DNA from 4 places in the Pseudohongiella acticola genome. Region 1 is predicted to be linked to each of the others. Evidence: predicted binding sites of a transcription regulator. Region 1 holds the regulator's gene; each other region holds the start of a gene.
What was found. The regulator FliA, encoded in region 1, starts transcription of late flagellar genes. The targets are predictions, from matches to a motif close to CTAAAGTTTNNNNNNNNNNNGCCGNTAA.
Positions count from the first base shown of each region.

Region 1 (8,257 bases):
CGTTATGGGCATCGTGCCTGGTATGCCGCATCTGGCGTTCCTGTCGCTGGCATTTGCAGCAGTGGCTGGCTCAGTGACCATCTACATGCGCCAACAGAAGCAGGCCACTGAAGTCGACGAGGCCGCCATTGCTGATCAATCCGCCAAAGAAGTTAAAGCCACAACCGAGCAGCAGGAACTGGGCTGGAACGATGTCATGCCGGTTGACGTTGTTGGGCTTGAAGTTGGCTACCGACTGATTCCGCTGGTAGACAAAGATCAGGGCGGACAATTGCTGGCCCGTATCAAGGGTATACGCAAAAAGCTGTCACAGGAGCTTGGGTTTCTTGTGCCCTCTGTCCACATTCGCGACAACCTTGATCTGCAACCTAATGAATACCGCATTAATTTGATGGGGGTCAATATCGGTGGCGCGGAAATACATCCTGAGCGTGAAATGGCCATCAACCCGGGCCAGGTCTACGGTAAAGCCCAGGGTATAGCTACCAAGGATCCTGCATTCGGGCTGGAGGCCCTGTGGATCGAGCCACCCCAACGTGATCAGGTGCAGTCGCTTGGTTATACCGTGGTAGATGCCAGTACGGTTGTTGCCACTCATATGAACACGCTGTTGCACAAACACGCGCATGAATTGCTGGGACATGATGAGGTTCACGAGCTGTTGGGAATTCTTGCCAAGTCGTCGAAGAAACTGGCGGAAGAGTTACCCAATCAACTCAATGGCAATGTGCTTCGCAAGGTTCTACAGAACCTGTTGCAGGAGGGCATCCCCGTCAAAGATATGCGCAGTATCGGCGAAGCATTGGCGTCTGTCGCTGGCAGGAGTCAAGATCCCGTCACTTTGACCGCCGCGGTGCGTGTGGCGTTGGCACGCGTAATCGTTCAGGGCATCTACGGTAACAAGGCTGAGCTGCCTGTTATCACCCTTGATCCAACTCTGGAACAGATATTGCTTAAAGCAGTACAGCAAAGCGCTCAGCAACAAGACGGTGGTTACATCGACGATAGCGTGGTTATCGAGCCCGGCATTGCCGAGCGTTTGCAGCAGTCGCTGATGCAGGCGGCACAACGGCAGGAAATTGCCGGCAATCCGGCAGTGTTGTTAGTAGGAGCGCCACTGCGACCTCTGCTGAGCCGGTTTGTCAGGTTCACTCTGTCAGGTGTGAAAGTGCTGTCATACCAGGAAGTACCGGACAACAAACAAATTACGATTGTCGCCACGATTGGTCAGTGAAGATCGTGGTTCGAAACTACCGTAAAAACGAGATGTGAGGAGCAACAATGCAGCTTAAAAAGATCCTGGCCAAAGATATGCGGCAAGCACTTCTTCAAGTGCGCGAGGAACTGGGCGAAGATGCTGCCATTTTGTCGACGCGCAGTCTGGCAACAGGCGGAGTTGAGGTCATCGCGACCCTGAGTCCAGCGCCGGTAGTAAAAAAGCCGACAGAAGCGGCAGCTGTGCCTCCACCTTCGGTCAGCAAGGCTGAGATGGGCGCCATGCGCAGCGAGCTGCACAGTATACGTACATTGCTCCAGCAGCGTCTCAACGGGCTGGCCTGGGAGCAATTTAGCAGCCAGTCGCCACTGCAGGCGGTGATCTGGGAACGGTTATCGGCGATGGGTGTGCCGGGTTTTCTGAGCCGGCAGTTGCTGACTGCAATCAAACCGGGGAAAACGCTGGATCAAGTCTGGAAACAGGTATTGGGAAGCCTGGTCAAGGCGCTGCCAGTGTTAGGTCATGATCCGATTGAGCAGGGCGGTGTGTTTGCCTTTTTGGGGCCAACCGGCGCCGGCAAGACGACGACCATCGCTAAACTGGCGACCCGGTATGTTTTGCAACACGGTCCGCAGGATGTTGCGCTCGTTACCACTGACAGTTTTCGCCTGGCGGCGCATGAACAATTGCGGACACTGGGACGAATCCTGGGCGTGAGTGTGCGGATAGTAGACAACCAGCATTCCCTGGACGATACGCTGGAAAGCCTGGGCCATAAACAGCTGGTTCTGGTTGATACTGCCGGCCTCCCGTCTCATCATCCGGAGCAGCAACGACAACTGACACTACTGCGTGATCAGCCACAGGTACAAAAATGGGTTGTCCTGCCGGCGACAAGCCAGGCCCAGGTTTTACGGGCTGCATGGAAAACCTGTTCGACGGCAGATGTTTCTGCGTGTATTCTCACTCATCTGGATGAGGCATGTGTGCTTGGCGATGCGCTCGCGCTGACCATCGAACGCGATCTGCCCGTGGTTTATGAAACCTTTGGACAGTCGATTCCCGATGATATTGCGTTGGCACAGGCTTCGGCGCTGGTAAAACGCGCTGTTGCCCTGGGCAGAAGACAAGCGGCCGTGCCTGTTGAGAAAGAGCGGCTAATGACCGAATATGGCAGTCAGTCACCAGCCGAACTGCGTGTCGCAGGGCTGAACTAACGGGCTGACGGTCTGGCCGACGGTAACCAGTTGGGGAGAAAACAGGGAATGCATCCCATTCAAGTGCTTGCAGTGACCGGTGGTAAAGGTGGCGTAGGCAAAACAAGTATTTCAGTAAACCTCAGCCTGGCGCTGGCACAGCTGGACAAGCGCGTCGTTCTAATGGATGCTGATCTCGGTCTGGCCAATGTCGATATTCTATTGGGTATCAAGGCCCAACGTACCATTGCTGATGTCCTTTCTGGCGAATGTTCACTGCGTGACATCATGGTTCCGTCACACGGAATTAACGTCATACCGGCGTCCTCTGGTGTGCAGTCACTGGTCACCATGGGCCCTAATCAACACGCTGGTATAGTTAACGCGTTCAGTGAACTGGCGGACGAACTGGATGTCCTGGTGATCGATACGGCCGCAGGTATCTCTGACTCTGTCGTCAGTTTTGTCAGAGCTGCGCAGGAAGTGCTAGTCGTTGTCTGTGATGAGCCGTCGTCAATGACAGACGCTTATGCCCTGATTAAATTATTACACCGGGACTGCCATTTGCAGGACTTCAGAATCGTTGCCAATATGACCCGCTCTGAAGGCGAGGGGCGCAACATGTTCAATCGATTTGCAGGCGTTGCGGGTCGGTTTCTGGATGTGAATCTGCGCTATGCGGGTGATATACCGTTTGATGAAACGCTTCGCAAGGCAGTTCAGCGACAGCGCCCGACGCTGGACTCCTATCCGGGCAGTAAAGCTGCCGGCGCTTATCGTCGACTGGCAAAGGAGGTCAGTCAGTGGCCGGTGAGAACGCAGGCGACCGGTCAGATGGAGTTTTTTGTCGAGCGACTCGTTCAGGGGATGTCCTGATAAGGACTCAACGGGATTGTTTATGACAGGATCTACAGGCGCCTCAGTCTATCAGGACGTGCAATCCGGAAGCATGAATGAGCTGGTTACGCAGCATGCTCCTCTGGTGAAACGTATTGCGCATCATTTGCTTATGCGAATGCCGTCCAGTGTGCAACTTGATGATCTGATTCAATCAGGCATGATTGGCCTGCTGGAAGCTGCCCGCAAGTATGATATGTCCAAGGGTGCCAGTTTTGAAACCTATGCCGGCATTCGCATACGTGGCGCCATGCTGGATGAGATTCGTCGTGGTGACTGGGCCCCACGTTCAGTGCACCGCAAGTCACGCGAGGTGGCAGCGGCCGTCAAATCGGTAGAGATGCGCACTGGCAGTGACGCCAAAGACACCGAAGTAGCCGAAGAATTGGGCATTGACCTGGAAACCTACTACTCGATCCTGCAGGATGCTTCCGGCAGCCGGCTGTTCAGCTTTGATGATCTGACAGAAGGCGGGGACGACTCCGCGCTTGAAGCTGCGTCGGGCGAAATATCAGGCCCGGCAGATGAAATTCAGGACGAGGACTTTCGGGCGCATCTGGCGAAAGCGATTGAAGGCCTGCCAGAGCGTGAAAAGCTCGTACTGGCACTTTATTACGATGAAGAACTCAATCTGAAAGAGATTGGTGAGGTTCTGGGCGTCAGCGAATCCCGTATCAGCCAGATACACAGCCAGGCGGCACTCCGTCTGCGCGCGCGCCTTCAGGAATGGCGCTAAGCTACCTGATATCCCACACCACAAGCGCTTCGCGCTGAGCTATAATGCTCGCCATCTGAATTTATTTCCTTATTAGTGCTAAATTTTTTTAACTTTCAAGCGATAACCTGCTAGGGAGATACCTCGCCGGTGGCGTGTATCCCCGGGTTGAGCACACGACGTGGAGGCGGTTTTGGACAAGAACATGAAAATACTCATTGTTGATGATTTCTCAACAATGCGTCGGATTATCAAGAATCTGTTACGGGACCTGGGGTTCACCAATACCGCTGAGGCAGATGACGGTAGCTCCGCGTTGCCAATGCTGGAGAACGGGCAGTTTGATTTCCTTATCACCGACTGGAACATGCCGGGCATGACCGGTATCGATTTGCTAAAGGCCTGCCGAGCCAGCGAAAAGCTGAAAACCCTGCCTATACTGATGGTGACGGCTGAGGCGAAGAGAGATCAGATTATCGCAGCGGCCCAGGCAGGTGTGAATGGCTATGTGGTGAAACCTTTTACGGCAGCGGCGCTGCAGGAAAAGATTGAGAAAATCTTTGAGCGCATCGACGCCAACAATTAAGGGAAGCCAAATGTCAGATTCAAAGAAAAATACATTGGCAAAAGCGGGCAAAGTCCCGTCGGATTCCGAAATTTCAGAGCTGGCTGCAGCCGGCGCTAAAAGCTTCATGGATGCCATGGTTGAGCGAAAACAGCAGCTGTTGGAAGCGCTGCAACGGGACGACATGGCGGCAGTGGCCGATTATATCCATCAGATAAACCACGCTCGAGATGAAACGCTTTATGTTGAAGTGGGCCGACTGACCCGGGCCTTGCACAATGCCCTGAAGGATTTTCATCTGGAAATTGGTTTGCATGGCAGTGCTGAGGTCAAACACGAGCTGTCGGAAATGGCGGATGCTCGCAGTCGATTGAACTATGTTATTGCCATGACAGAAGATGCTGCCAATCAGACCATGGACCGTGTCGACGAAGCTGCGCCCATGGTGCAAAAGCTCGTTGATGACAGTGCCGACCTTCATAAAGACTGGATTGCCTTCCAGGCTGAAGGCGCGACACAGAAAGACGCTTCGGCAGCGTTGTTTGAGCGTGTTGGTGAGCTTCTGCAGCGTATCAGCGACGACGGACAGGGAATACATACCCGACTCACCGATATTTTGATGGCGCAAGGTTATCAGGACCTTAGTGGCCAGGTAATCAAGCGGGTAATCGAGCTGGTCAGTGACGTAGAACAGAATCTGGTTCGGCTGGTCAAACTTGCCAGTAATGTTGAAGAGGTTGCCGGTATCAAGCCGGCCAGCAGTGACCAGAAGGCTGAGCGGGACGAGAGTCAACGCATTCGTGCTGAAGGGCCGCAAATCAATCAGCAGAATAATCAGGACGTGGTTTCAGGCCAGGATGATGTCGACGATTTGTTATCCAGTCTTGGATTTTGACTCACGCAACAGCCAGAGGCTGATGATGGTGAATCGCAGGAGAGCAGCAACATGAGTTTTTTTGATGACGAAGAGATTCTGGAAGATTTCCTGGTCGAGGCCGGTGAAATTCTGGAACAGCTCTCTGAGCAACTTGTGCAGCTGGAAAAACAACCGGAAGACAAAGATCTGCTGAACGCGATCTTCCGCGGCTTTCACACAGTCAAAGGCGGCGCAGGTTTCCTGCAGCTAACGCCAATGGTCGACTGTTGCCACGTCACTGAGAACCTGTTTGATAACCTGCGTAATGGTAAGCGCCAGGTGACCTCGGAATTGATGGATATTGTGTTGCAGGCGCTTGATTGTGTGAACAACATGTTCGCCCAGATCAAAGAGCGGGTGCCGCCGGAACCGGCAAGCGACGAATTGCTGGAAGCGTTGCAAATGCTGGCAAATGGTGATGACCTTGAGCCTGCAGCAGCGAGCCCGGATGCGTCAGTTGTTGCTCAGGTGACGGCGCCACAGGATGCGAAGCTTTCCGCTGAAGCCAGTGCCGGTGATGACATGACTGACGAGGAATTCGATCAGTTACTGGCAGCACTGGACTCGGCGGACTTTGAAGCGGAAGCGGAAAACCGTGCCAGCGAATCGACGACAGCTCCGGACCAGGGTGCCGGCGGCGATGAAATTAGCGACGACGAGTTCGAAGCACTGCTCGACCAGTTGCAGGGAGCGCCGAATGCGTCTGCGGCTGGTAAAGAGCCCTCAGCGGATAAAGAGCCCTCAGCTCAGAAAGAGCCGTCAGCCAAGAAAGAGCCCTCAGCGGATAAAGCACCCTCAGCGGATAAAGCGCCCTCAGCCGACGCCAGCAACCCCAATAACGACGAAATCACCGATGACGAGTTTGAAGCTCTGCTCGATCAACTCCATGGTGGAAAATCCTCCGACACCGCCCCGGAGCCCGCGTCGACACCTGAACCTGTTCAGCCAGCAGCACAACCCAAGCCCACTCTGAAAGCGGTACCCACCACAGGCAGCAAGCCGGCAACAAAGCCCGAGACCAAGACGCCCGCGGCCGATCAGGCTCCTGCGGCTGAAACCACAGTGCGCGTTGATACGCGTCGTCTGGATGACATCATGAATATGGTCGGCGAACTGGTTCTGGTTCGAAACCGGCTGGTTCGAATCGGATCAACAGCTGCGGACGAAATGTTGTCGAAAGCGGTTGCCAACCTGGACCTGGTGACGGCTGACTTGCAAAGCTCGGTCATGAAGACCCGTATGCAGCCAATCAAGAAGGTGTTTGGTCGCTTCCCCCGGGTGGTAAGAGACCTGGCGCGTAGTTTGAAAAAAGAAGTTACACTGGAACTGCACGGCGAAGACACCGACCTCGACAAGAATCTGGTAGAGGCGCTTGCCGACCCGTTGGTCCACCTGGTCAGAAACGCCGTCGATCATGGTATCGAATTGCCGGACAAGCGAGCAGCGGGAGGTAAACCCCGACAAGGTACAATTTTGTTGGCGGCAGAACAGGAAGGTGATCATATCCTGTTGACCATCAGTGATGATGGTAATGGCATGGATCCCGATGTGTTGCGCGGCAAGGCCGTGGAAAAAGGCATTATGGACAAAGATGCCGCTGACCGGCTCAGCAACAGCGAGTGTTTTGATCTGATATTTGCACCTGGTTTTTCTACCAAGACCGAAGTCTCGGATGTCTCCGGCCGGGGTGTTGGTATGGACGTGGTGAAAACCAAAATCACACAACTGAATGGCTCCGTGTTTATCGACTCCAAGCCAGGCGAAGGCACGCGCATCGAAATCAAGGTGCCCTTGACGCTGGCGATAATGCCGACATTGATGATTCTGGTCGGCGAACAGGCCTTTGCTTTGCCGCTGGCCAGTGTCAGCGAAATATTCAACCTCGATTTAAACGGTACCCATGTGGTTGATGGACAGCAGGTTGTCACCGTGCGCGACAAAGCCTTGCCGCTGTTTCATTTGCGGCGTTGGCTGACTCAGGATATGCCGCAGAGTGCCGGTGAACAGAAAACTGATGCTAACGTGGTTATAGTCAGTGTCGGTGCACAACGGGTCGGCTTTGTAGTGGACACGCTGATTGGCCAGGAGGAAGTGGTTATCAAGCCGCTGGGGCGAATGCTGCACGGCACGCCAGGTATGGCCGGCGCAACCATAACCGGGGATGGTCGTATCGCAGTGATTCTCGATGTTCCCGGTTTGCTTAAACGTTATGCTGCCTGATGGCATCGACGCAAAGCTGGAATGTAAAGGTTGGCTTCAAAGGCGCTATTAGCGCCAACAGGTACAATGAACAATGACAATTAAGGTGTTGGTGGTCGATGATTCGGGTTTCTTCCGGCGTCGACTGACAGAACTGATCAATGCGGATGGCCGGTTGCAGGTTATCGGTACCGCAAGTAACGGCCAGGAAGCGATTGACCAGGCAGGCCGCCTGCGTCCAGATGTCATCACCATGGACTATGAAATGCCGGTGATGGATGGCATCACCTCCTTGCGTGAAATCCATCGCAAGCTGCGCATTCCAGTGTTGATGTTTTCGTCGCTGACCTATGAGGGCGCACGGGTAACGCTTGATGCACTTGAGGCGGGGGCTGTTGACTATCTTCCCAAGAACTTCGAAGAGATATCGAAGCACCCGGAAGAAATACAAAAAATACTGTGCGACCGTATCGTTATGGTGTCCGGCAGCCGGACTTCCGTGGCTTCGGCTGCACCAACAACGGCCGCCCCTGCGCCAGCGGTCGCGGCAACG
Region 1 is NZ_MASR01000001.1:398,936-407,192, reverse strand. It holds gene flhA (flagellar biosynthesis protein FlhA) at 1-1,234, shown strand, start outside; gene flhF (flagellar biosynthesis protein FlhF) at 1,282-2,433, shown strand; gene PHACT_RS01825 (MinD/ParA family protein) at 2,482-3,288, shown strand; gene PHACT_RS01820 (RNA polymerase sigma factor FliA) at 3,311-4,045, shown strand; gene PHACT_RS01815 (chemotaxis response regulator CheY) at 4,230-4,610, shown strand; gene PHACT_RS01810 (protein phosphatase CheZ) at 4,621-5,484, shown strand; gene PHACT_RS01805 (chemotaxis protein CheA) at 5,536-7,725, shown strand; gene PHACT_RS01800 (protein-glutamate methylesterase/protein-glutamine glutaminase) at 7,799-8,257, shown strand, end outside.

Region 2 (8,257 bases), 1.1 Mb from region 1:
TGAGCGCATGAACTATGACTACGACAACAACATGCTGACCGGTCGCACACGTGAAGATGGCACCGTCTGTGGATTCGGGGGGTGTCGATATAACCGCCCTGCCGACCGATCTGACACCTTCGCCAATGTTGCGCCCAAGCTGGGCATTCGTTACCAGATTAACGATACTCACAATGCCCAGTTCAGAGTGACACGCGGTTACCGCGCGCCACAGGCGACCGAGCTTTATCGTCTGCAGAATGACCAGACTGTTGCCGACCTGGACCCGGTTGAAATCGACAGCGTAGAACTGGCATTTCAGGGCAGTACGGGTAACTGGACCTACGAAGCTGTAGCGTTCTACATGGACAAGGATAACGAGATCATCAATAACGCTGATCGCGTCAACCTTAACGGCATTCACACTCGCCATGAAGGCGTGGAACTGAGTGGCATGTACCAGCTGTCTGACGACTGGCGCCTGAGCGCGGCTTACAATCATGCGCGCCACACCTACCAGAACGATCAACTGGTGGGTGGCGTCAATCTGGATGGCAATGATGTTGAGTCTGCACCACGAAATTTTGGTACGGCTCAGATTCAGTGGTCGCCAATCAGCACGTTGACCACCGAACTGCAATGGGTTGCCATGGGCGAGTATTACACCAACCCGGAAAACCTGAACAGCTACGAGGGGCACAATGTGTTCAACCTGCGTACGCGTTGGCAGGCAACGGATGCACTGACACTGTCAGTCAACATCCTGAACCTGACTGACCGCAAGTATGCGGAGCGGGCTGACTGGACTACCTTTGGTGGTGACCGTTACTTCCCGGGTGAGCCGCTGCGCGCGTTCGTCGGGCTGGACTGGCGCTTTAATTAACAGCCTTGAGCGACTGTAAACGGCCTTGAGCGACTGTAAACGGCCTTGAGCGACTGTAAACGGCCTTGGGCCGTCACCGGCCGACAGGATGAGACATTGACATGAATGACGGACTGCTTGCGAGACTGGAATCCTTCTTCCGGCAGTCACCGTCGTCAACGGGTCTCATCCTGCCGCCCGATCCTGCCGAACATGGCTATCAGCCAGATCAACAGATCGACGGCAGGCACATGCGCCGTGCCGGTGTGCTGATACCGGTAATTCGATCACGTGACGGCGGCGACAGCCGCATCATGCTGACATTGCGTACCCAGCACTTACGCGCCCATGCCGGCCAGGTGAGTCTACCCGGTGGCAGCGCCGAGCCTCAGGACACCGATATCATTGGCACAGCACTGAGGGAAGCCGAGGAAGAAACCTGTCTGCCCGCCAATGCTGTGCAAGTGATGGGCACCCTGCCAGCGCTGATCATGCCTTCAGCTTTTCATGTAACACCGGTGGTGGGATTGGTGGACGCCGACGTGCAACTGCAGGCTTGTCCGATAGAAGTGGCGGAGATTTTTTATGTGCCAACAACCTTTCTGCTGAATCCGAAAAATTACCGCGTTGCCAGCATGGAGTTTCAGAACCGTGAACGCCGCTTTATGGAAACATATTTTGACGGCTACCGAATCTGGGGTGCCACCGCCGCCATCCTGCACCATCTGGCAAAACAGATTAACGCGCCCTGATCAATTTTTCGGGCTCTCGTCGAATCCATCCATCAATGCCGACCGCTCATCTGCTGACATGCCGTCGCCCGGCTCTGTCATGCGCGAGTAATAAACCCGGTTTTTACCGGCCTGTTTAGCCTGCAGCAGGAACTGGTCTGCACGGTCCAGAAACATATCGGCCGTAATCCGCTCAGTGGCTCGATAGACATCTACTCCCATGCTGACCGTCAGCGGCACTTGCTGGCCACCGTCCATCAATTGAATGTGAGTCACTCCCTCCCTGATACGCTCAGCCAACTGGACCGCATCGCGTAACTCCGTTGATGGCAACACTAACACAAACTCTTCGCCACCAAATCGACAGGGCACATCAAGTTTACGCAGCGAGCGCTGCAAAAAGGTGCCAACTGTCTTCAATGCCTGATTACCAAACTCATGACCGTGATTGTCATTGACGAGCTTGAAGTCGTCAAAATCCAGCACAATGATCGAGAACGAACCGCCGCTACGGTGTAATCGCTCAATCTCCTGATTCATCGCCCACATCAAATGCCGGTAGTTGTACAGTCCCGTCAGCGCGTCAGTCAGCACCTGCTCACTAAGCTCATCGACCTGCTGCCGAAGCTCTGAAATCTCATCCAGATACTCGCAGTCATCATGACAATCGGAACAACGTGGCGGTTTACTCAGCAAGGGGGCATATCCTTAAGGGGCAATATCCAATGGCGGGGTATCTTCAAACAGCTCCCGGAAAAAATTCGCCAGCGCCTGCTCCGCTCTGATATTGGCAGTTTGACTATAGACAGCGCCAAAATCCGGGCTGTTGGCAGCCGGATTGGTAAACGCATGGCAGGTTCCGCCATAGACATGCACCTGCCAGTCAACATCCGCCGCGGTCATTTCAGACTCAAAGGCCATCACCTGCTCCGGCGGTACCATGGGGTCATCGTGACCGTGCAGACACAGAATGCTTGCCTGAATATCATGTGCAGGGGCATCGCCTTTTGCCAGCAGACCATGAACACTGGCGACACCCTTTACATCTGCGCCAGACCGGGCAAGTTCCAGTACGGCCATACCGCCAAAGCAGTAACCCACCGCGCCGATATTGCTGCCATCTACCTGCGACAGACTGCGTGCTGCTTTCAATGCTGCCTGCATGCGTCGGCGCAGGAGTGTCCGGTCGTCAGCGAAGGGTTTCATCAAGGCAGCATTGCCGTCACTATCGCCGTCCTTACCAAAGACCCCTTTGCCGTATATATCAACCGCAAAACCAACATAACCCAGCTCTGCCATGCGCTCCGCTGCTGCGCAGGCGTTTTCGCGTCGTCCGGCCCAATCATGCCCAATCAGTACACAGGGCTTTTCGGCGCCCGCATCCTCATCATAGGCGATATAGGCCTCGAGCACGGCGTCACCGTCACGGTATTCGATATATTCGGTTTTCAACATGCAGGCACTCTCCTGTGTGCCGACGCGCTGGTTTGAGCGCCCGCACAGCGATATTGCGCGGCGACTACAGCTGCGCCAGAATGTTCTCTGCGGAGCTGACGTCGATACCACCGGCGGGCTCCACAGCCAGATAACTGACGTTGCCATTCTCCACGATCATGGCAAAACGCTTGCTGCGTTTGCCCATACCAAACCCGCTGGCATCCATGGTCAGACCCAGCGCCTCGGCAAATTCAGCATTGCCATCGGCCAGCATCAGCAGCTCGTCGGCGTTCTGCGATTTACCCCAGGCAGACATGACAAAGGCGTCGTTGACCGCCATACAGGCGATGGTATCGACACCTTTGGCTTTGATTTTATCCGCGTTCACGACAAAACCGGGCAAATGCGTGACCGTACATCCCGGTGTAAAGGCGCCAGGCACGGCAAATAACACGACTTTTTTGCCGATGAAAATATCATCCGTTGTGATGTTCTCCGGGCCTTCTTTACCCATGATTTTGAACGTCGCTGACGGAACGGTATCGCCCATTTGAATAGACATGAAATGACCTTTGAGGTTGGTTACAGTTGTTGTTCAGCCCGATAGTATCAAAACTGCATAAATAAACATCCATCGGATACGTTACCGACAGGAAATTTGCTCAATCTGCATGGGGGGCATCGGGGGCATCGGGGTACCGGGGTTAGCTCACGGGTCAATTGTCTGAAATCACCGACTCGATCCATTCCAGATGCCGACTCACCCGTTCGTACACCACGATGGCACCATAGCGACCGGCACCGGTGCCGTCTGCGGTGCGGGCAAGCTCACCGATGGCGATGCCCGCCAGCTGCAATTCCCCGTCTTCCAGAATCAACGCTGGTCCGCCACTGTCGTCCAGCCCGGGTATGCCTTCGAACTCCAGTGCCCGCCCATCCCGATTGCGCGGATCGTTGAACTCGAAGCGAAGACGATCATCCGCCTGCATCACTGTATTCTGCGCGAAGCGCAGGCGCCCGTCAGCGACAGAGGTCCCGGTTGTGCCGATTCCGGTGTAGCCCCAGCCCAGAAAGGTCATGGCCTGCGCCGATTCACTGTTGCCGCGATAGGGCGCCAGTACTGACGCCGTTGACGGGGTCGACAGATGCAACAGGGCCAGATCAAACTGACGTGAATGTAATCGCCCCGACATATCGCCAGACCAGCCCGGGTGCAGAAAAACTGAATCAATATCATGCACCTGGCGATCAACCTCGACGGCGTATACGTCATTATCCGCCAGCGCCGCCTGCATCGGTGTTTCGGAAACACAATGCGCAGCGGTCAACGCCCATTGTGGTGCCACCAGCGTTGCTACGCAGACTTTGCGACGCCCCTGTTGTGCCAGCGGAAATACCCCCGGGTACTCGCCTTCGCTGGCGAGATAACGGGTATATCCGGTATCATGCCTGATCACGATCGCGTCCGCAGGCACCAACACAAATGCCAGCAGCGCGAGCCAGATCGCGACTCTGTTTGCTGATCCGGATTTTTCAGGCCAAGTGTTCTGACAGGAGTTTGTCATGAGCGAGAGCAACCAGTCCAAATCGACACCAAACGCCGAAGAGCGCGAATACGAGAAGTCCGGGCTATATCCGGAAAATGAAAAACCTTTCCGTATCCTGGCACTGCTGGGCTGGCTTGGCGTTGTTGTGATCTGCCTGGCCGGTGCTGCGGCTGTGCTGGATTTTGTGCTGTTGTAAACATCCGGGGGTCAGCGACGGGGACGTCGACCCGGGCGCAGGTTCGGGCGCTCACGCTTGCTGTTGACGCTTCGCAGGATCCGGGCCAGACGATAAATGACTAGAACAACGGCCAGCACAACAAATCCAAGAATACTCGCGACCAGCCATTGTTCATGGCTCCAGGTACCCGGATTTGACAAGACTTCCGACATTGCACAACCTCCTGCTGCAGTTTCCAATACCCGGTCATTATGCGGCAAGCTCAAAAACTTGGCCAGTGTAGGCCGGATGATGTCACCCTCAATTTTTGGCCAGACCTGCCGCTAGATCATACAGACCCGCAAGATTCGGTACGGGTAGCCAACTCTCAGCAGCATGCAGGGCAGGAAAATACGATATGACAAATGCACTCGTCGCAGCCCGCGACCATGATGATGCAGACGACAACGCTGCACATTTGATCAAACACGTCAGCTTCACGCTGGGCGAGGAAACCTATGCCATCAACGCTGCCCGCGTCAACGAAGTCCTGCGTTATACCGAAGTCACTCCGGTCCCGGGTGCACCGTCATTCATACTCGGCATCATCAATCTGCGGGGTAATGTGGTAACGGTCATCAATGGTCGCGGTGTGTTTGGCCTGCCCAACCACACCATTTCCGAACACTCACGCATCATCGTGGTAGACATTGAAGACTTTGCTCTTGGCATCGTGGTCGACAAAGTGTCGGCGATTGTTGATCTGAACGCGGAAGAAATAGAAACCCCGCCGGCGACCGGTGATGAAGCGGGAGCCCGCTTTATTCAGGGTGTCTACAATGAGGATGATGAACTGTTGATTCTGGTGGACTTCAGTCGTGTCACCGAGTTGCTGCCCCGCTAGGTACATCGCCAGTAACATTGATAGCGCCTTTGACAGCAACAGCCAGGGACATCAGCCCTGGTGCATCACCGATGCGACCAGGTTCTCGATCTCCTGCAGACGCTCATCGGTATCATTCAGTGCCAGCAATTGTTGCTTCTGATGCATCGGCACCGGCAGCAGCTCACTGAGCCGCCAGGCAAGTTGGCGACTGTCATCAAAATCGATGTCCAGATCCAGACTCTCAATCATCGGGTGCGCCGCCAGGTCCCGCAGCAAGTCCACCAGTGACTGATGCTCCTCGCTAAGTGGCAACGCCGGCTGACCTAAATAGTCTTCGGCAGCAAATTGCACAGCCGCCATCAGCAGTTTGTCGTCGCGCGCCCAGCAATCCTGCACGCTGAACTTGTGCCGCCCTTCCACGGTAATGCCCAACAACCCGTTAGGCAGTTGATCCCAATCGACAATCCGGACATAGGTGCCAACCCGTTCTACCTGCTGATGAACACCTGGACGAACCGTTTCTTCGCCCTGACTGATCAGACAGATGCCAAAGCCAGAGTCGGTTTTCATGCAATGACTGACCAGATCGATATAACGCTGCTCAAAAATCTGCAGTGGCAGGCGCCCACCAGGAAACAGCACCGAACGTAGCGGGAACAAGGGTATCAATTCAGGCTCACTGATCGCACCCATCAGGACTCTCCGCGCCCCAGTGCCGTCAGCAATTTGCCATGAATACCACCAAAACCCCCATTGCTCATGATCACGATATGATCCCCGGTCCGGCAATGCCGGCTGAGATAGGCCACAATGTCATCAACGCTGTTGAAGTTCAGCGCAGGCACCGGGCTCTCCGCAATAATACCTTCTATATTCAGACCGTTACCGGCACCCGACATCCACAGGCACAGATCGGCAGCGCGGCAAGAAGCCGCCAGACAGCTCTGGTGAACGCCCATTTTCATGGTCGCCGAGCGCGGCTCGATGACGGCCACCAGGCGACTGCCGGGAATATCATTGAGCCGCTGCCGGATACCGTCCAAAGTAGTTTCAATGGCGGTAGGGTGATGGGCAAAATCGTCATAGACGTGAATGCCCCGTACTTCACCCAGGAATTCCATGCGTCGTTTGACACTGGCAAACCTGCCCAATGCGTCGCAGGCGACACTGAGGTCGACGCCAACATGATGTGCAGCGGCAATTGCAGCGACAGCATTGCCGACATTGTGGCGACCGGTCAGGGACCACTGCAGCCTCGCGCTCACCGTCTCGCCCAGGTGACTGGTCTTGCTGATCTCACAGAGCCCGCCATCGGCCTGCAGCAGCCGTACTCCCCAGCCGCTGGGGCCCGTGCTGGTGTCGCTGTCGTAACGGGTGTCAGCAGCATCCGGCTGAACCGGTCCCGCAGGCACACCTGGCCCATCGAGCAGGGCAAAGCTCTGCGTGGGCGTCCAGCAGCCCTGCTCCAGCACTTGTGCCAGCGCTTCATCAAAGCGTGGTCGTATGATCAATCCGTCACCGGGCACCGTTCTGACCAGGTGATGGAATTGCCGTTGAATCGACGCAAGATCGGGGAAAATGTCGGCATGGTCATATTCCAGATTGTTCAGGATCAGGGTTCGCGGCCGGTAATGGACGAACTTAGAGCGCTTGTCAAAAAAGGCACTGTCGTATTCGTCGGCCTCAACAACAAAAAAATCGGTGCCACCGAGCCGCGCAGACACCGGGAAGTTCTTTAACACGCCACCAATCAGATAACCTGGCTGCATGCCGGCGCATTCAAGTATCCACGCCAGCATGGCACTGGTGGTAGTTTTGCCGTGAGTACCGGCAACAGCGAGTACCCACTTACCCTGCAGCACATAACGCGACAGCCACTCCGGTCCGGAACAATAGGCAAGCCCCTGGTTCAGTACGTACTCCACGGCCGGGTTGCCGCGCGACATGGCATTGCCGACAACAACAAGATCCGGGTGCGGGTGCAGATGCGCCGGATCAAAGCCTTCACAGAGGCGAATGCCCTGTTCTTCCAGCTGTGTGCTCATGGGTGGGTAGACATTGGCATCGGAGCCACTGACCGTGTGACCCAGCTCTTTCGCCAGTACTGCCAGACTGCCCATGAAGGTGCCGCAGATACCAAGGATATGAATATGCATATAACTTCCTGTAAGCTGATTAACCTGAATGTTATGGCTGCCAACGGGCAACCATCAGGCTGTTGCGAAACTGTAGCAAATCTGTAACAGGCAAACCTGAAAAATTTGGCGAAATTTTATGATAACACCGGTCTTTTTTTGGTTCGGGCCTTGGCATTTACCACAGCGATCAACCCAGCGATGACCTCAGATGCCATGACACCGTCCAACGATGACCTGCTGCGATTCGCGAGCTCAGTGTACGCCCAACCCGGCATTCAGGCGCTGTGCCTGCGCCTTCAGGATGAAGGCAACGCTGATGTCGTTATGCTGTTGACGTGTTGCTGGTACGGCCGCTGCTACGGCAGACTGACAGACGACCAGCTGACCAGGGCAATGGCGTTCAGTGAGTCGTGGCGAGCCCAGCTGGTGGCGCCGCTGCGTCAGGCCAGGCGTTGGCTCAAGCCTCATCCCGCAACTGCCTTTGCCATGAAAGGCGCCGATCAGGAAGCTCTGCGGCAAC
Region 2 is NZ_MASR01000001.1:1,546,403-1,554,659, forward strand. It holds gene PHACT_RS06490 (TonB-dependent receptor) at 1-862, shown strand, start outside; gene PHACT_RS06495 (CoA pyrophosphatase) at 964-1,593, shown strand; gene PHACT_RS06500 (GGDEF domain-containing protein) at 1,594-2,268, opposite strand; gene PHACT_RS06505 (dienelactone hydrolase family protein) at 2,281-3,027, opposite strand; gene PHACT_RS06510 (peroxiredoxin) at 3,092-3,571, opposite strand; gene PHACT_RS06515 (S1 family peptidase) at 3,726-4,574, opposite strand; gene PHACT_RS06520 (hypothetical protein) at 4,573-4,752, shown strand; gene PHACT_RS06525 (hypothetical protein) at 4,764-4,946, opposite strand; gene PHACT_RS06530 (chemotaxis protein CheW) at 5,132-5,617, shown strand; gene PHACT_RS06535 (LON peptidase substrate-binding domain-containing protein) at 5,669-6,292, opposite strand; gene mpl (UDP-N-acetylmuramate:L-alanyl-gamma-D-glutamyl-meso-diaminopimelate ligase) at 6,292-7,755, opposite strand; gene PHACT_RS06545 (TIGR02444 family protein) at 7,906-8,257, shown strand, end outside.
Region 2: a site for FliA is predicted at 5,034-5,061, ahead of PHACT_RS06530 (chemotaxis protein CheW). Genes of this name have one in related genera too.

Region 3 (8,257 bases), on a different contig from region 1:
GATTGGGTATCGTGGCCTTCTCAATCGGCACGGCCGCCGGTGTCCTGATGGCAAAGCTGATGAATTTCCTGTCTAAAAGTCAAATCAATCCGCTGATTGGCGCCGCTGGTGTCTCTGCGGTGCCAATGGCTGCGCGCGTAGCCAACCGACTGGGCACCGAAGCCAACCCGCACAACTTCCTGTTGATGCATGCCATGGGGCCCAACGTGGCCGGTGTAATCGGCTCGGCTGTTGCTGCAGGGGTGTTGATTCAATTGGTAGGTTGATGTGCTGGCAATCCTGTTGCAAGTAACTGCTTGCACAGGTTTGCCAGCGCATGTCACACTGCGGTCATGATAAAAGTTTAGTGTCAACTTTGTTGCAATAAATAAAACAGAGCCGCTATTTGTGTCATTAAGCCCTATATTTTACGTCCTCGATACCAACGTACTCATCCACGACCCCTCTGCTATCTGGAATTTCGACGAGCATCAGGTTGTCATTCCAATGACCGTGCTGGAAGAGCTCGATAACCTGAAAAGCGGGCGTGGCGCTGTTGCCGCCGACTGCCGGCAAGCCATACGGGAAATCGATCGTATCCTTGGTAAGGCCACGCCCGTCGATGTTGAGCAGGGTGTGCCCATCGATCGCGGCAAGCAGGTGCCAACGTTGGGAACGCTGTCGGTGTTAATGACGGAAACTCCCCAGATTCATCGCATCCTTCCCGAACATCTTAACGACAATAAAATTCTCAACGCGGTGGCGCTGCTCAAGCAACAGCATCCTGCCCATCACGTGGCATTGGTGACCAAAGATATTAACATGCGCCTCAAAGCCCGGGCATGTGGCATTGATGCAGAGGACTATCAGACCGATCAGCTGTTAAGCGATATCGCACACCTTAATAAAGGGTATATCGATTTTGGTGACAGTTTCTGGGATCACATCAGTGCTGTTGAAACAGAACAGACCCATGGCGGCGAGACTTTTCACCAGATTCCCCGAAGCGCAATAGAGCAGGAAGTTTATCCGAACCAGTTCTTCTTTGACGCTGCCGGCTTTCTGGGTAGGGTGTCACGCCTGACCGACACGCATATCATCCTTCGCCATCTCGACAGGGAGCGATTAATGCAGCGGGAGACCTGGGGACTGCAGCCTCGCGACATTTTCCAGGCCATGGCCATGGACCTGTTGCTGGACCCTGACGTGCATCTGGTTAATCTCACTGGGTCCGCTGGTTCCGGAAAAACCATTCTGGCTCTGGCGGCTGCCATCGAAATGACGCTGGACACCAAACTCTTTCGCCGCATTATCGCGACCCGCAGCACTCAGGGCCTCGATGAAGATATAGGTTTTTTGCCTGGTACCGAAGCTGAAAAAATGGAGCCCTGGCTGGGAGCCATAACAGACAACCTTGAGGCGTTACACTGGGATGACGAGAACGCGGCTGGCAGTATAGATTACGTGCTGGCCAAAGTGCCGCTTCAATTCAAGTCTCTGAACTATATTCGCGGCCGCAGTTTTCAGCACAGCCTGATCCTGATTGATGAATCGCAGAATCTGACACCTCACCAGATCAAGACTATTGTGACCCGCTCGGGCACCGGATCCAAAGTGGTCTGTCTGGGCAACCTGGCACAGATCGACACGCCCTACCTCAGCCCGACCAGTTCCGGCCTGACCTATCTCACTGAGCGTTTCAAGAACTTTGCGCTGGGCGGCAACCTGCAATTGCAGGGTGTGCCGCGCTCGGAATTGGCCGCTTACGCTGAAGAGCACCTTTAATCAGTCGCTATCGACCAGCTGATTCATGGTGTGCGAGGGATTGTCGGGACAGGGCCTGCCAATCTGGTGAGCCGGGACGCCAACCACCGTGGTGTGCTCTGGTACATCCCTGAGCACGACACTGCCTGCGCCGACCTTGGCGCTGCGACCGACTTCGATATTGCCCAGCACTTTTGCGCCCGCAGAGATCAGCACACCAGAGCGAATTTTGGGGTGGCGATCGCCTTGCTCGTTGCCGGTTCCGCCCAGCGTGACCGACTGCATAATGGAGACATCGTCCTCAATGATCGTGGTTTCACCGATGACGATACCGGTGGCATGGTCAAACATGATGCCCTTGCCCATGACGCAGGCTGGATGGATATCGACGCCGAACACTTCTGAATTGCGGCTCTGCAGGTAGAGTGCCAGATCGCGCCTGCCTTTATTCCACAGAAAATGGGCAACCCGGTGTACCTGGATCGACTGGTACCCTTTCAGGTACAGAATTACCGGTAAGAACGCGCTGGTGGCGGCGTCCCTGTCGTACACCGCCTGGATATCGCAAGCAGCAAAATCAACAATGCCCGGTGACTCTCTGAAGGCTGTGTCGATCAGTTCGCGAATGGCGACGGCTGACATGACATAGTTTGCCAGTTTGTGCGCCAGCAGATAACTGAGCGCGGAGCTCAGGCTTTTATGATTAAGCACGCAGGCGTAAACGTAACTCGCCATCAGGGGTTCACGCCCGATCAGTTCGCGGGCTTCCTGTTGTAGTTGTTCCCAGATGTTTTCCGGCATTCTGAATCTCCATCGCTGCATTGGGTGCCGCAACTGTTGACTTGACTGGCATTACGGCAGGTCTGGCAGAAACGGGATTATATCGCAGGAAGCGGCTTATGACACTGCGGCATCCGTCGTAGACGTAGCCGACAGGATGTGGTGATGCTCCAGAGCAGAAGAGTCGTCGTTGCGTGCCGCCAGCAATGCCTTGCGCATGATGGTGTTGGCAATGCGCGGCACACCGCCGCTGGCATGCCAGACTGTTTCGACAATCTTGGGGTCGAGCAGAGTCGTGGGGTCTTCGCCAGCTCTGTCAAGCCGGTCGTTCAGGTAGGCAAGAATCTGACTGCGGTTAAATGGCTGAATCTCGTGGTTTGCCGTGCGCAGGTCTGCCAGCGGTTTTAGTGCTGTGGCGTCCAGAAGTTGTTCCAGTTCCGGTTGTCCAAACAGGACGGCTTGTGTCGTACCTGAGTCCGGCTCGGATGTCGTCAACCAGCGCAATAACTGGCGAAGAAACTCTTCCGGCAGTGCCTGTGCTTCATCCAGTAGCAGCACAGTACGGCGCTGTCTGGATGGCGTTCTCAACAGATCTTTGATCAGGGCATCATCGAAGTCCTGTTCCGGGCAGGGCAGGTACAGTGCTCTGAATCGGCTTTTGTGAGACTTCAGGCTATTCAGTAGCTTGCGGCAAAGCATGGTTTTACCCAGGCCCGGCTCTGCGATCACCGTCTGCAATGGGGCACCATCAATGATGGACTGTAGCAGAGAGTTGAATATCTGCTGGCAACCATGCCCGCCCCAGAACATGCGCTGGTCTGGCGTATCGCTAAAGGGTGCCATTGTGTCATTTAATGAATCGTGATTCATGAGCCGAATTATAGATGCATGTTGAGTCTTCAGGCTAATGCAGAGCGGTATGCTTTTCAAGCTCAAAAGATTAAACAGGTGCTAATGTTTTCCCGAATATAGCCGTTATCTTAGGCATAATAAATTGATGCCTGCGTCGTGCGCAGGCCAAGGGCAATTAACTGCAGGAACCTGTCATGTTCAGTAAATTTACCATCCGTACCCGCATGGGGCTTATCGTCTTTATCAGCGTACTCGCCATCATCGGGTTGAGTGTAACTTTGTTGCTGCAAGCGCGAGAACGCTTCATGGACCAGCTGCGCGAAGGCAGTGTCAATCAGGTACAGATGATTCATGAGGCGTTAAGCGGGCTGAATGCCCAGGTTCGTGCCGGCAGCATGACAGACGCTGAGGCAAAGCGGCTGGGTCGCTTCATGATCAACAATACCATGGTTGATGAGCGTAATTATCTGCTTCTGTATCATCGCCTGGGCCAGATTCTTGCTCATCCGCTACGCAATGTGGACAGTGCGCTGGATACCGACGCGCAAGTCAGACAGGCAATGCAGAACGCCAGTACAACAGAGGAAGAGCGCATGCGGGATCTGGGTTATCGCGACCCGACTCCAACCATGACCGCCATCATTGAGCGTTATACCGGCCCTGATTACACTGGTTTCGCAGAGTATCTGTATTTCCCAGAACCCTTGTTTGGTCATCGTTTCCTGACGTTCACTGATGATCCACTGGCGCACCCCGAGGCAGAAATCAAAACAGTTTATGCCGAACTTTTTGAGCCCTGGGGCTGGGTCATCATTCATGGCCTGTATGAAGACGATATCAGCGCCGAGTTTAATTCCTGGGCGATGAGTTCTGCCGCTATCATTCTGGTTATATTGTTGGTGCTGGTTGCAATTGCCTATTTCCTGTCTGCATCCATCACTCAGCCATTGAGTAAAGCTCAGGCCTACATGCAGGACATTGCGCAGGGCTCCGGAGATCTCAGTCGCCGACTGGCAGACGAAGGCGATGATGAGCTTTCGCAACTGGGTGGCAGCTTTAACACCTTTGTTGGCAAGCTGGCTGATATCATACGGCAAGTGTTGTCGACGAATGCTGAAGTTACCGATAAGTCGTCACAGTTTTCTGACATGATCCAGCGCACGGCGGGACGGTCGGCCTCGCAACTGGAGGAGACCGAGTTGCTGGCTTCATCAACTACCGAGCTGTCGTCATCACTGGCGGATGTTGCTGAAGGTGCGCAAACCAGTGTTACTGCAGCCAGTGAAGCCAATGGCGCCACACAGAAAGCCACTGCAGCGGTTTCCAGTACCCGCACGTCGGTCGAGAAACTGTCCGGCTCGTTGACCTCGATTCAGCAGCAGGTTCACGACATGCGGGACCACAACGAGAAAGTGCACTCAGTACTGGAAGTGATCGAAGGTATCGCGGAACAGACCAACCTGCTGGCACTGAACGCTGCCATCGAGGCGGCGCGAGCCGGCGAACAAGGGCGTGGTTTTGCGGTCGTGGCCGATGAGGTGCGCAGCCTGGCGCAGAAAACCCAGGCCTCCACGCTGGAAATCAATACCATTATTCAGAATCTGCAAAACAACACGGCACAGATCGTGTCCGCCATGGATCAGGGTGTCAATCTGTCCAAAGAATGCGTAGGGTCCGCCAATTCCGCCAACGAACTGCTGGACTCGGTGCTGACATCGGTGTCTTTGATTTCAGAGCGCAGTCGGGATATCGCCAGTGCCGTGAAGCAGCAGTCTGACGTTACCGATGGTATTGCCAAGAGCAGTGTCAAGATCGCGGCAGATGGCCGCCTGAATACAGAAGACTACCTGAAGTGCAAACAGTTCCACGAGGAGATCGACGCCTTGTTGAGTGCACTGGATGGTCTGGTCAGCCAGTTTAAACTGGGAGATGGGGCACGGCGCTGATACGCGCCGCAGTCATCACGGGTTAGTTATTGTGATCTGTCGGAGCGCTCCGCGCTGGCGCTCGCCGGCACCGCTGACTACCTCCAGTGCCAATTGGTAACGGCCGTTGGCAAACTGGCTGGTATCCAGCACAAACTCGAATCCAAGATTGGGCGCACCCGGGTCGTCATGGGCGCCGCGTATGTCAACAACATCGTTACGTGCTATCGAACGCTGTGTCTCACCAACGACGTTGCCATTGAGTAAAATACGTATGCTGCCAACACCCATGTTGGTGTTGGTGGCCCAGCCGCTGACTGCCTGTTGCCCGGAAATGACGGCGTCATCCTCGGGTTGGTCCAGCCATAAATGACTGGGTTTCGGGCAATCAGTCCCGCTGTCGCCAGCGCCCGCCTGAATATTCCTGCCAAGATAGAAGCTGAAGATCTTGTCGCCCTGATAAAGGAATAACTGGTTTAATAGTGTGAGTTCCTCAAACAGGCTACAGGCGCGGTCCATAACCGCCAGTTTCTCATTAATATCCAGCGTACTGTCTTCGGTAATAAACAGCGCCTGTTCACCCTCCAGCTGGCGCAGGCCGGCTTCATCTTTCTGCCAGATCGCGTATTGTGCGTAACGTCCGTCGCGAATGGTTTTATCCTGATCAATAGTGAATGCGCGAGCTGCCGGCAAGGCGAAAGCGATTTGCGCACTGGTGTAATAGTTGTCGCTAACAATCAGGGTGTCGCTGGGCAGACCCTGAGTGCGCTGCAGCGTGCCGACATGTTCCGTCAGTGGCTGCCAGCCGGCCATTTTATTGGAGAGCACACCGGTCCCTATCAAGGCCTGCAACTGCTGATTGAATCCCTGTGAGCCGATGCCAATAAACAGCAGTAGCGTGCCAACCAGACCGGTCAATGGAATTACGCGCACGATGCGCCGGCCGCGTTGCGGCTGCCAGCGAGCATTTAACCAGGTTTTTACTGATGAAAGGGCTAACGGCGCAAACACCAGAAGTGGTACGTAGCCAGACAATGGCCAGTGCAGCGTCGTTCGGGTGGTGTCGCTCCAGGGGGCCAATAACAGGTACACACCAAGATTGGTGGCCGCGAATGCGGCAAACAGGCCGGCACGGGTATCGCCTGCACGCGCTTTCTGAAGTAGCTGCCACAGCGTAAACCACAACAGCGCATACATTAAGGGTGTCACGATAGTGGCCTGAATGAAGGGGTGCAACAGGCCCTCAATCTGAAACTGCCACGGGTGGCGACTGAGCAGGTGGTAGTCGAGACCACTGAGGTCATGCACCAGATTAAAACTCAGTGCCGGGTATAAACCCGTCGCGGCGATCACGCCGGCCAGCCAGAGTCTGCCGCTGCGCCAGTAGTGCCAGTGACTGCGGCTGAGCAGCATGAATATGAGCGCAGCCAGCACGTACAGAGAAAATCGATAGTGTGTGCTCAAGCCAAGGGCGGCGGTGAGACCTGCGAACAACCACCAGCGCCACTGACCCTTGCGGGTCGCGCGCTCAAGGCTGCCAATGAACAGCAGGCCCCAGAAAATCAGGGGTACGTCTGGCACCGCGAGCAGACCCAGAAATGCGGCCATGGGAAGACAGAATGTCAAAACGGCCGATGTCAGCGCCTGTTGCTGACTGGTCAGCGGGCGAGCCAGCCAATACACCAGCATGGGAACGCTACAGCCCATGACCAGAAAGATGGCGCGTACGGCAATCGCGTGGTGACCCAATAGCTCGGCACCGGTGCCGGCAAGCAGTGCCGCCATAAAAGGAAGATCACTGTATGCAAATGCCGGAAACTGCCAGGATTGCCAATAGAAAATTTCATCGCTGTACAGTTCAAGCCGCGTTGCCAGAAAAATCTTGATGGCTGTTGTCAGTAACGCCAGCGATACCAGAATAATCAGTGCCCGCTGTGCTGGCTGGTTTAATGCTTCAATGCGTTGCGTTGGCATGGTCGTGCTCGATGGAGTGCGCGTCAGTGACCGGCATTATATGAATCAGCGTCAGGAAGTAAAACAAAAAGGCGGTCACCAGGGGTGGAGGTGGGGCGCTCATCCATGTTCTAATCCCTGCAACCGTTTTTTTGTGACCAATACATGTACGCCTGTATCGACCTAGGATCTAACAGCTTTCATCTCCTGATTGCCCGCTGGCATGAGGGAAGTTATGACATTGTTGAGCGATTCAGCGAAAAGGTACAGCTGGGTGAAGGCCTGGTTGCTGGCGGCATGATCACCCCGGCAGCGTTTGAGCGGGGGCTGTCCTGCCTGGATACGTTCGCAAAAGCGCTGGCACGTTATCCCATTGAACATTGCTGGGCAGTGGGGACCAATGCGCTGCGCACGGCTGCCAACGCTGAGCAGTTTTTGGCCAGGGCCCGCAAGAAAGGTTTTGTGATTGATGTCGTGCCTGGCCTTGATGAAGCCGCTTTGGTCTATGCCGGCGTTATCTCGGCCCTGCCGTCAGATGACGTTTCCCGACTGATCATTGATATTGGTGGCGGCAGCACTGAACTGGTGGTGGGAGCAGGTCAGCATCGCCTGCAATCCCACAGCATGGCAATAGGCTGTATCAGCTGGCGCGACTTATGGTTTAGCGACCTGCCCCAGTCAGAGGCGGCCCTGTCGCAACGACTTGATGATGCGGCGGAGGCGTCTGCCGGGATTTTCGCCGGTGTAGCCGGTGAATTGGCGACAACCCCATGGCAAGAGGCATATGCGTCATCTGGCACGGCCAAGATGCTGAGTGCAGTGTGCGCGTACAAGAGCCAAGCGCAGAGGACAACACCGGGTGTCAGCCTGGCGTCATTGCAGGCGCTCAAGACTGACGTCATGCGAACTGTGCTGGAGCCTGGATATTCGCTGCCCGGATTAAAAAACGGGCGGAGGGAGCTCATTCTTCCCGGGTGGGCGGTCTTGAATGGTTTTATGACTGC
Region 3 is NZ_MASR01000002.1:401,719-409,975, reverse strand. It holds gene PHACT_RS16440 (sodium ion-translocating decarboxylase subunit beta) at 1-266, shown strand, start outside; gene PHACT_RS14125 (PhoH family protein) at 388-1,764, shown strand; gene cysE (serine O-acetyltransferase) at 1,765-2,544, opposite strand; gene PHACT_RS14115 (ExeA family protein) at 2,641-3,366, opposite strand; gene PHACT_RS14110 (methyl-accepting chemotaxis protein) at 3,570-5,321, shown strand; gene PHACT_RS14105 (ArnT family glycosyltransferase) at 5,337-7,274, opposite strand; gene PHACT_RS16650 (hypothetical protein) at 7,255-7,377, opposite strand; gene PHACT_RS14100 (Ppx/GppA phosphatase family protein) at 7,419-8,257, shown strand, end outside.
Region 3: a site for FliA is predicted at 3,475-3,502, ahead of PHACT_RS14110 (methyl-accepting chemotaxis protein). Genes of this name have one in related genera too.

Region 4 (8,257 bases), on a different contig from region 1:
GATGGGCGCGTAATCAGCGAAAATATTCGATACGTTTCCGGCAATAATATTGAGTTTAACGGGTTGTCGGTTCGTATTCAGGGACAACCCGCTCCAGGTGACACCTTTATGGTGGAGTCCGATAACCGTAAAGGACTGCTTGCCGGTATCGAAGACTATATTCAGGTGCTGCAGCAGACCGGTAATTCAACCGCCGATCGTCAGACCCGGGATCAGGCGCTGGCCCGCACCATCACCAATCTGGATGGCGCTCAGGGCAAGTTGCTGGATACCCGGGCTGCTGTCGGTGCGCGCCTGAATCAGGTTGAGTCCGCAAAATCCAGCAATGATGATTTTGATCTGGTGATTGATACCGCTTTGTCGGAACTGGAAGACCTTGATTTTGCCAAAGCGATAAGTCAGTTGACTCAGGAGACCTTTGTGCTGGAAGCAGCACAGGCCAGTTTCAGTAAGGTCAGTAAGCTGTCGCTGTTTAATTACTTCTGACGTTGATTAGCTGTCTTTAAAAAAAATCCTGTTTTCCCCTAAAGAAACTATTTATCGGCCGATAGGTATTCCTTGACGCGATTTTTCATCAGCTGCAGGCGCTTTGATTCGGCACCCAGTTGATCACGGTTTTCTTTGACCATCGCCACAATAGTGCGGTCCTGTTCGCGAATGATTTTGATGTCTCGCTGAACAATGGGGATCAGGTCTTCCACCAGTGCTTCGCGAAAAAACTGATCAAGCAGTTGTTCGCGGCTTTCGTGCAGGTAATCCAGTTTTTCCCAGTCCTGGCGTTTGGCGCGTTGCAGTAACTGATCGGAATGAGACATGATTTCCTGCCATGCAGCGACTTGTCTGGCGCGCTCCTGATTCTGATCATGAGGCTGATCCGGTGGTGACATGAGTGATGCTCCTGGTAAGTTTCCAGCGTAAATCACTATAACCGTTAAGCAAAAAAAGTTCTAAAGAAATTTATTTTCTGCCGAGCTGCGAAAAAAATCCCCCCCACGCCTAAAGCTTTGTTTTTCTGTGTCGTTAAACGTGATAACGCATAAGGTTGAGCACATTCAAGACTCTCCAGATGCGGCTCGGTTTAATAAGTAAACTCAGGAGTAACTAAGCATGGCTCAAGTCATAAATACCAACATTGCTTCACTGAACGCGCAGCGTAATCTGAACAGTTCACAGGCTGGTACTAACCAGGCACTGGAAAGACTGTCTTCAGGTCTGCGAATCAATAGCGCGAAGGACGATGCGGCCGGTTTGGCGATCTCCACGCGTTTCGAATCACAAATCAAAGGTCTGAACGTAGCGATCCGTAACGCAGGTGATGGTGTGTCTCTGGCACAAACTGCAGAAGGTTCACTGGGTTCCATGACTGAATCACTGCAGCGTATTCGTGAACTGGCACTGCAGGCATCTAACGGTACTAACAGTTCTGCTGACCGTGACGCGCTGAACGCTGAAGCACAGCTGCTGATCGAAGAAGTGACGCGTGTCTCTGAAGGCGCCAACTTCAACGGTGTTAACCTGCTGGACGGCTCGCTGAGCACGTCTTTCCAGGTGGGCGCGAACGCAGGTGAGTCTATCAGTGTTTCCATCGGCAAACTGACAGCAGATACGCTGGGCGTTTCCGACAAATCCGGTATCAGCTCTACCTCTACCAGCTCTGCGCTGAGTGGTGGCGACCTGGTCATCAATGGTATTGCAGTAGGTGCCTCACGCGCCTCTGACGATAGCTCTTCAACCAGCAATGCAAGTGCCAGTGCAATCTCCAAAGCAGCCGCGATTAATCGCGTCTCTGCTGATTCTGGCGTAACCGCACTGGTAGACGAAAACGTTGCCGCTGGTAGTGAAATGACGGCTGCCGCACTTGCAGGCAGCATCTCTATCAACGGCACTGAAATCAGCATCGAAACAACAACTGATGCCGATTCTTCACGTTCTGCTGTGGTCACTGCGATTAATGCTCAGTCTACACTGACTGGTGTTACCGCGATTGACACCGGCGACAGCGCACTGGGCGTAAGTCTGGTGGCAGAAGATGGCCGAAACATCGAGCTCGACCTGAGCACCAGCGGCGCCTTGACTGCTGCATCAACAGGTCTGGCCGCATCCGGCACTTACACGGGTGGCGTCACTCTGGTTGCCGACAGTGGCACCAACAAAATTGCCATCAGCGGCAGCAACACAGCTGCAGCGGGCCTGGCATCAGGCACTTACAACGCAGGCGTTGCCAACGTCAGCTCTACTGCACAGGTTGCCGGCCCCGGCACAGCGGCTGAAGCGGGTGCGGTTGAAGGTACCAGCACGGCCAACGTGGCCTTTGACTACAGCTCTGGTGTTCAGGCTGAGCTGGCAACACTGAACGGTGGTGTGCAGTTGAGCGCAACCGGTACTGACTTCTCGGTAGCCTCTGCTGCAGCAGCCACGGCAACAACCGGTGTTGATCTGGCAGTTTTTGCCAATGACTTTACCAATAATGGTGTTGCGGCCGAGATTGCCGGTACGGTGGATATATCCGCAACCGGTACAGACTTCTCCGGCGCTAACGATGTCGCCTTCACCTTGAGTGTGGTCGATGGCGCTAACTACGATGTCACAATCGATCAAAACTATACGGATGCCACGGTAGGCCTTGGTGTAGGGTCCGGTAATACCGCGCTGCTGGCTGATATCAATGGCCAGATCGCCGGTTCCGGCTTTACTGCATCGCTGACCGATGGTACCAAGCTGACCTTTACCCAGGATACAGCCGCTGAAGAAACCGTTATTTTCACGGCTGGTTTTGCTTCGACTGATGCTGATACAGTGTTTGGTTTTACCGCTGCTAACGACACCGATGCGGGCACCGCTGACACGGCAACCGGCTCATTCGACCTGGAAATCGATGGTCTGGGTACCCAGACCATCAACCTGAACAGCAACATTGCTAACAGTGCAGCCTTGCTGGCTGCGATTGATGCTGAAATCAACGCAGATTTTGGTGGCGCGGTGGCTACTTCGTCTCTGGACGGCGATGGCAACCTGGTGATCACCTCCGCCACCACTGGCGCGACCAGTCTGGCCACTGTCAGCAACGCGCAAGGCAGTGTCGCCGGTGGTGCCATTCTGGGCCTGCAGAATGCGACAGATTCGGGTACTGCGGCTCTGGATATTTCTTTCAATATCGTAACAACTGACGGTGGTACAGACACGGTTACGCTGAACTCCAGCTACCTGGATGCCGACAACGGCGGCAACCTGGGCGACGGTAATACACAGTTGCTGGCTGATATCAACACCGCCATCGCTGGTTCAGGCTTCACAGCCACACTGAACGTCGACAACGAGCTGGTATTTACTGAAGATGCCAATGGCGGTGATACCATCACTTTCAATGACAATGCTGGTAGCGTGAATGCTGCTGCAGCACTGGGACTGGGTGAAGGTTCTACCGATACCGGTGTGGTCGCGGTCAACCCAACCAATGCTACCTTTGATGTCTACGTCAATGGCGGTACTGTGCAGAGCATCAATGTTGATAACAACGTTGCCAGCGAAGCGGACCTGTTGAACGAAATCAATGGTCAGCTGACAGGCGCGGCTGCTTCGATCAACGACGATGGCGAACTGGTGATCACGTCCAACACAACTGGCGATAGCAGCTCCATCACCATCGCCAACCTCGGCGGCAATGCCGCTGCTGAACTGGGCCTGGTCGCTGGCTCTGACTCGGGTGTTGACGCTGGTGCTGCCGGCTTCGCTAACCTGCAGGCAGGTGACATGGTGATCAACAGCATCAACATCGGTGCAGCCAAGGCAACCGACGATACGTCTTCCTACGCGGGCTCTGCATCAAGCAGTAAAGAAGCGTCAGGTATCTCTATCGCGGCAGCCATCAACCGTTCGACTGAGTCTACGGGTGTAACGGCGACTGTTAACGCAACCACAACTGCTGGCTCGACTGCAGCAACATCGGGTGTTGCCGGTAATACAGCAACACTGTACCTGAATGGCGTTGATGTAGGCCTGACAGTTCAGGCAGATGCTGACTCAAACCGTGCCTTCGCGGTCAACCAGATCAATGCGGCCACTGGCCAGACAGGTGTGGTTGCTGAAGATAACGGTACCAGCGTTACACTGACAGCTGCTGATGGTCGTAACGTGTCGTTGGCGATGAATACCAACGGCGGCGCAAGCGCTGCTAACTTTGGTCTGGGTGGCGTTGGGGAGTCCGACTTCGGTTCGGGTGCCGTTGACCTTGCTGCTGCAGACGCAGTTGCCTCAACCACTTACTCTACAGTAACGCTGAGCTCTGCAGGCACCATCGAGTTGTCTGGTGGTACCAACGGCAATGATGACCTGGCAGCTCTGGGTTTCCAGAAAGGTGATTTCGGTGGCGCAGTCGCTGGTCAGTTCCTGAATGAGGTGGATATCTCTACCCAGAAGGGCGCGGTTGAAGCTCTGTCGGCGATCGACAATGCCTTGAACTCGGTAAACAGCGCACGAGCAGACCTCGGTGCGGTGCAAAACCGGTTTGAAGCCACGATCTCCAACCTGGCGATCAACTCTGAGAACCTGTCAGCAGCCAACTCACGAATCCGTGATGCGGACTTCGCGGCAGAAGCAGCTAACCTGGCACGTTCACAGGTTCTGCAACAGGCTGGTATCTCCATCCTGTCTCAGGCGAATGCCTCTGGTCAGCAGGTACTGTCACTGCTCCAGTAAAACAAAAAGCTAAAGTCCGCCCGGCTGCTACCGATAAGAAGGTAGACGCCGGGCGGATTTCCGCTTTCTGGAGCCTCTGAATAAGATCATGACAATGATGTCGTGGCTTTATTCAGGGGCTTTATTAAATCGCTGGCGAATCATAATGTGGTCCGGGCCTTTGCCCGGATTATGGGTTCAGGGAGCTTGTGTGGGAGGCGTGCTGTGAGTGAAATCAGTATCACCCGATTCCAGCCTGCGGTTGTGACCAGGGAGAAGGTCAATTCTGTACAGCCGGTGGATAACGAGCTGGGTGCGGAGCATACTGACGACACACCCGACGAACAGGGTTCCAATAATAAGGGCTCTGGCAAACAGAATTCAGATCAGCACAAATCTGGCAGTGACGCCAACCAGGAAAACCTCAGCCAGACCCCGGCCTCGCCAGGCAATAGCACATCAGGGCGTAGCCCCTCTGTTGACGCCGATGAGTCGCCGGAAGAGATTCTTGAGCAGGCTGTGACCAAACTCAATCGTTATGTGCAGACCGTCAAACGAGACATCGTATTTGATATCGATCCCTTCAGTAACGAGCCTGCGGTCACTGTGGTAGACCGTGAGTCACGCAAGGTATTGCGTCAGTTTGACACCAAAACAGCGCTGGAGCTGGCCAAGCAGATTGATTCGGAGGAACACATTTCCCTGTTCAAGGCCGAGGTCTAGCGAGGCGAGCGCCCCCTGTATCGTTGTAAAAAAAGGCGGCCCAGTGAATGGGGCCGCCTTTTTTGTGCGCGCGTCTTCTATCCGCACTAAAGGGCTGGTTATCAGTCCTGTGCTGCCTGACGTGCCTCTTCCTCGGCCAGTCGGGCGCCGGCCAGAGTACCGGCCAGGGCATAGTTGCCTTCGTGGCAGGCATATTCATACAGTGGGTCATCGTAGGCAGTCAGCGCCAGTTCGCCGGTGAAGCTGGACTCGAATACCGTGGGATCATCCACGGTAAAACTGTAGATGATTTTACTGTCGGATTCCTTGCGGAAGCGTTCAGTCACGGTCAGGTTTTCCGATGCCCCGCGAAAACTCTGCCAGGGATTGAAGTGCCGTGTTTCAACCACCAGTGTGTCGCCTTCCCAGCGCCCGATTGAGTCGCCCATCCATTTGTTCATGATGCCGGCGCTGGCGTCATGCTCATCCTGAATCTTGATAATTCGCGCGTCATGCACCATTTCCACGACAATGACCACGTATCCGGGGGACTGCACGATCTGGTAGTGACTGTTGTACATCACCGGCAGCATGGGTGGCCCGGAGTTGGAGCCAAAGGACAACAGGCAACGTTCACCGACACCGCGTCCTTCAGGGCCGTCAAACTGGTCAGGGCCAGTCTCGCGCTCACGCGCACGTTCCGCAAGGAACTCGTCGGTGTAACCGGGCATCTGGCCATCGGCAGGATCAATGATGATGGAGGTGCGGAATTCACCGTCGATGGTGGGCATGAACATGCCGCGATCTGTCCAGAACAGGTCGTAATTGCCCACCGGCGGTAAATCTTCTGCGGGTGGCGGCGGTCGATTCGGGTCCAGTGGCTCGTTATCCTGCTCAACCGCCATCTGCGCAGCGCGTTCAAGCTGAAAGGCTTCTTCCTGGGTATAGGCCCGACGCTCACCCAGTTCGCGCGGTCGCGTCAGCGGTGTCACCGTCGCGTTCCGCCAGACGCCCTGTAAGTCAGGCGCGCCATAGGCTGTGCGCGGCACGGTATAGCTCTCATCGGCCTGTTGTGCGAGCACGGTGACGGAGAGTAAACCCGTTGACACGATGCCGACCCCAAGCAGCAGCAGACTGCTGGCAAGCGGTTGTCTGATAAACATAGCTTCTTCTCCCTGTTAGGTTAATTGCGATTCTAGCGAGGCTGGGGCCGACACTCAATGCTTTTGCTATCAACCGGGCGGCAAAGGTTTGCCGTCTGACGGGTCAAGATTATCCGCAACTATCCGATAACCAGTACATAAGCGGGTCAGAAACGCAGGATCCAATGGCCTGTGGTGACTGGCCTGGATATTGCTTTAGCAACGAACTGGCATCAAACAAACGGCTAACTGTGTATGGCAACTATTCAATCGCTAGGTATTGGCTCCGGTCTGTTGACTAGCGAGCTGCTGGAGTCACTGCTGGAGGCCGAACGGGCTCCGGTTGAGCAGCGTCTGGATGTCGAGCAGGAAATTGCCGAGGCCAAGCTGTCCGCATTCGGCGAAATCAGCAGCGTCGTTGGCGAGCTGCAGACAGCGATGCGTGGCCTCAACAGCCTGTCGGCGTTTAACGCCAGCCAAGTTGTGTCTGGCAACGAGTCTGCGCTCACCGCCACGGCCGCAAGCACGGCCGATGCTGGCAATTATTCTGTTCAGGTTCAGCAGCTTGCGCAAAAACAGACGATCGCAACCCAGGCTTATTCCTCTATTAACGAAGCGGTGGGCACAGGCACGCTAAGCTTTCGATTTGGTAGTACAGATATTGATGGTGGCGGCGTTTATCAGGGTTTCACCGTCAACGACGATGTCGCTGGGCGCACGCTGGTCATTAACAGCAGTAACAACACACTGGCAGGCATACGTGACGCCGTTAACAAGGCTGATATGGGAGTCGAGGCGACCATTGTGGACGATGGCAGTGGCTTCCGGCTTCTGTTTACCAGCGCTGAATCCGGAGCGGATCAGAGTATTGAGCTGACTGGCACGGGAACAGCGGGGCTTGATGCATTCAATTTTAATGCTGGATCGCAGACGGCCAGCCAGAGTCAGGCGGCGCAAAATGCCTCGTTTACGGTCAACGGTCTTGCCATCACTCGCAGTAACAATCTGGTTGCCGGTGTCATTCCGGGTGTCACATTAAACCTGAAAGCTACCACGGACGGACCGGTTAATCTGGAAATAGAAAAAGACCCTGGCGAACTGATGGATAAAGTTCAGGGCTTTGTTGATGCCTACAATGGACTCAAATCGATAAGCGATCAGTTGTCGGCGTTCGATCCTGATTCCGGTACCTCAGGTCAGGGCAGCCTGTTAACTGGCGACACGGCGCTGCGTCGAATGATGACGGAGATCAATAGCACGTTGCGACAGGTAACATCAGGCGCGACCTTTAATTCGTTGGCAGAGGTCGGTGTTACCTCGGATCAGTTCAATAACTATCAGCTGACATTTGATCGGGAAGCGTTTGAAACTGCATTCAATGCCGACCCGCAGGCCGTGACTAGTCTGTTCGCAGCCACCGGCACGGTGCCTGACACTCAGGTTGATTTCCTTGGCGCCGGGCGCAATACCCAGCCGGGAAGCTATGCGCTTGAAATCACGCAGCTGGCTACGATCGGTCGTTACCAGGGTATAAGTGTGCCAGCGCTGGCATCGGGCAATATTGTCATTGATGCGGACAACAATGCGTTTACCCTGGTGTTTAATGGCAACGAGATTGATATCAGCCTGACTGAGGGTACGTATGCCACGGCTGAAGAGCTGGCCGTTGAATTACAGTCAAAAATCAACAGTAATGCCGATGTGATCGATTCGGAAGACACCATGACTGTTGTTTTCAA
Region 4 is NZ_MASR01000002.1:252,718-260,974, reverse strand. It holds gene flgL (flagellar hook-associated protein FlgL) at 1-486, shown strand, start outside; gene PHACT_RS13505 (hypothetical protein) at 534-887, opposite strand; gene PHACT_RS16645 (flagellin N-terminal helical domain-containing protein) at 1,108-4,695, shown strand; gene PHACT_RS13495 (flagellar protein FlaG) at 4,900-5,397, shown strand; gene PHACT_RS13490 (hypothetical protein) at 5,499-6,539, opposite strand; gene fliD (flagellar filament capping protein FliD) at 6,774-8,257, shown strand, end outside.
Region 4: a site for FliA is predicted at 6,642-6,669, ahead of fliD (flagellar filament capping protein FliD). Genes of this name have one in related genera too.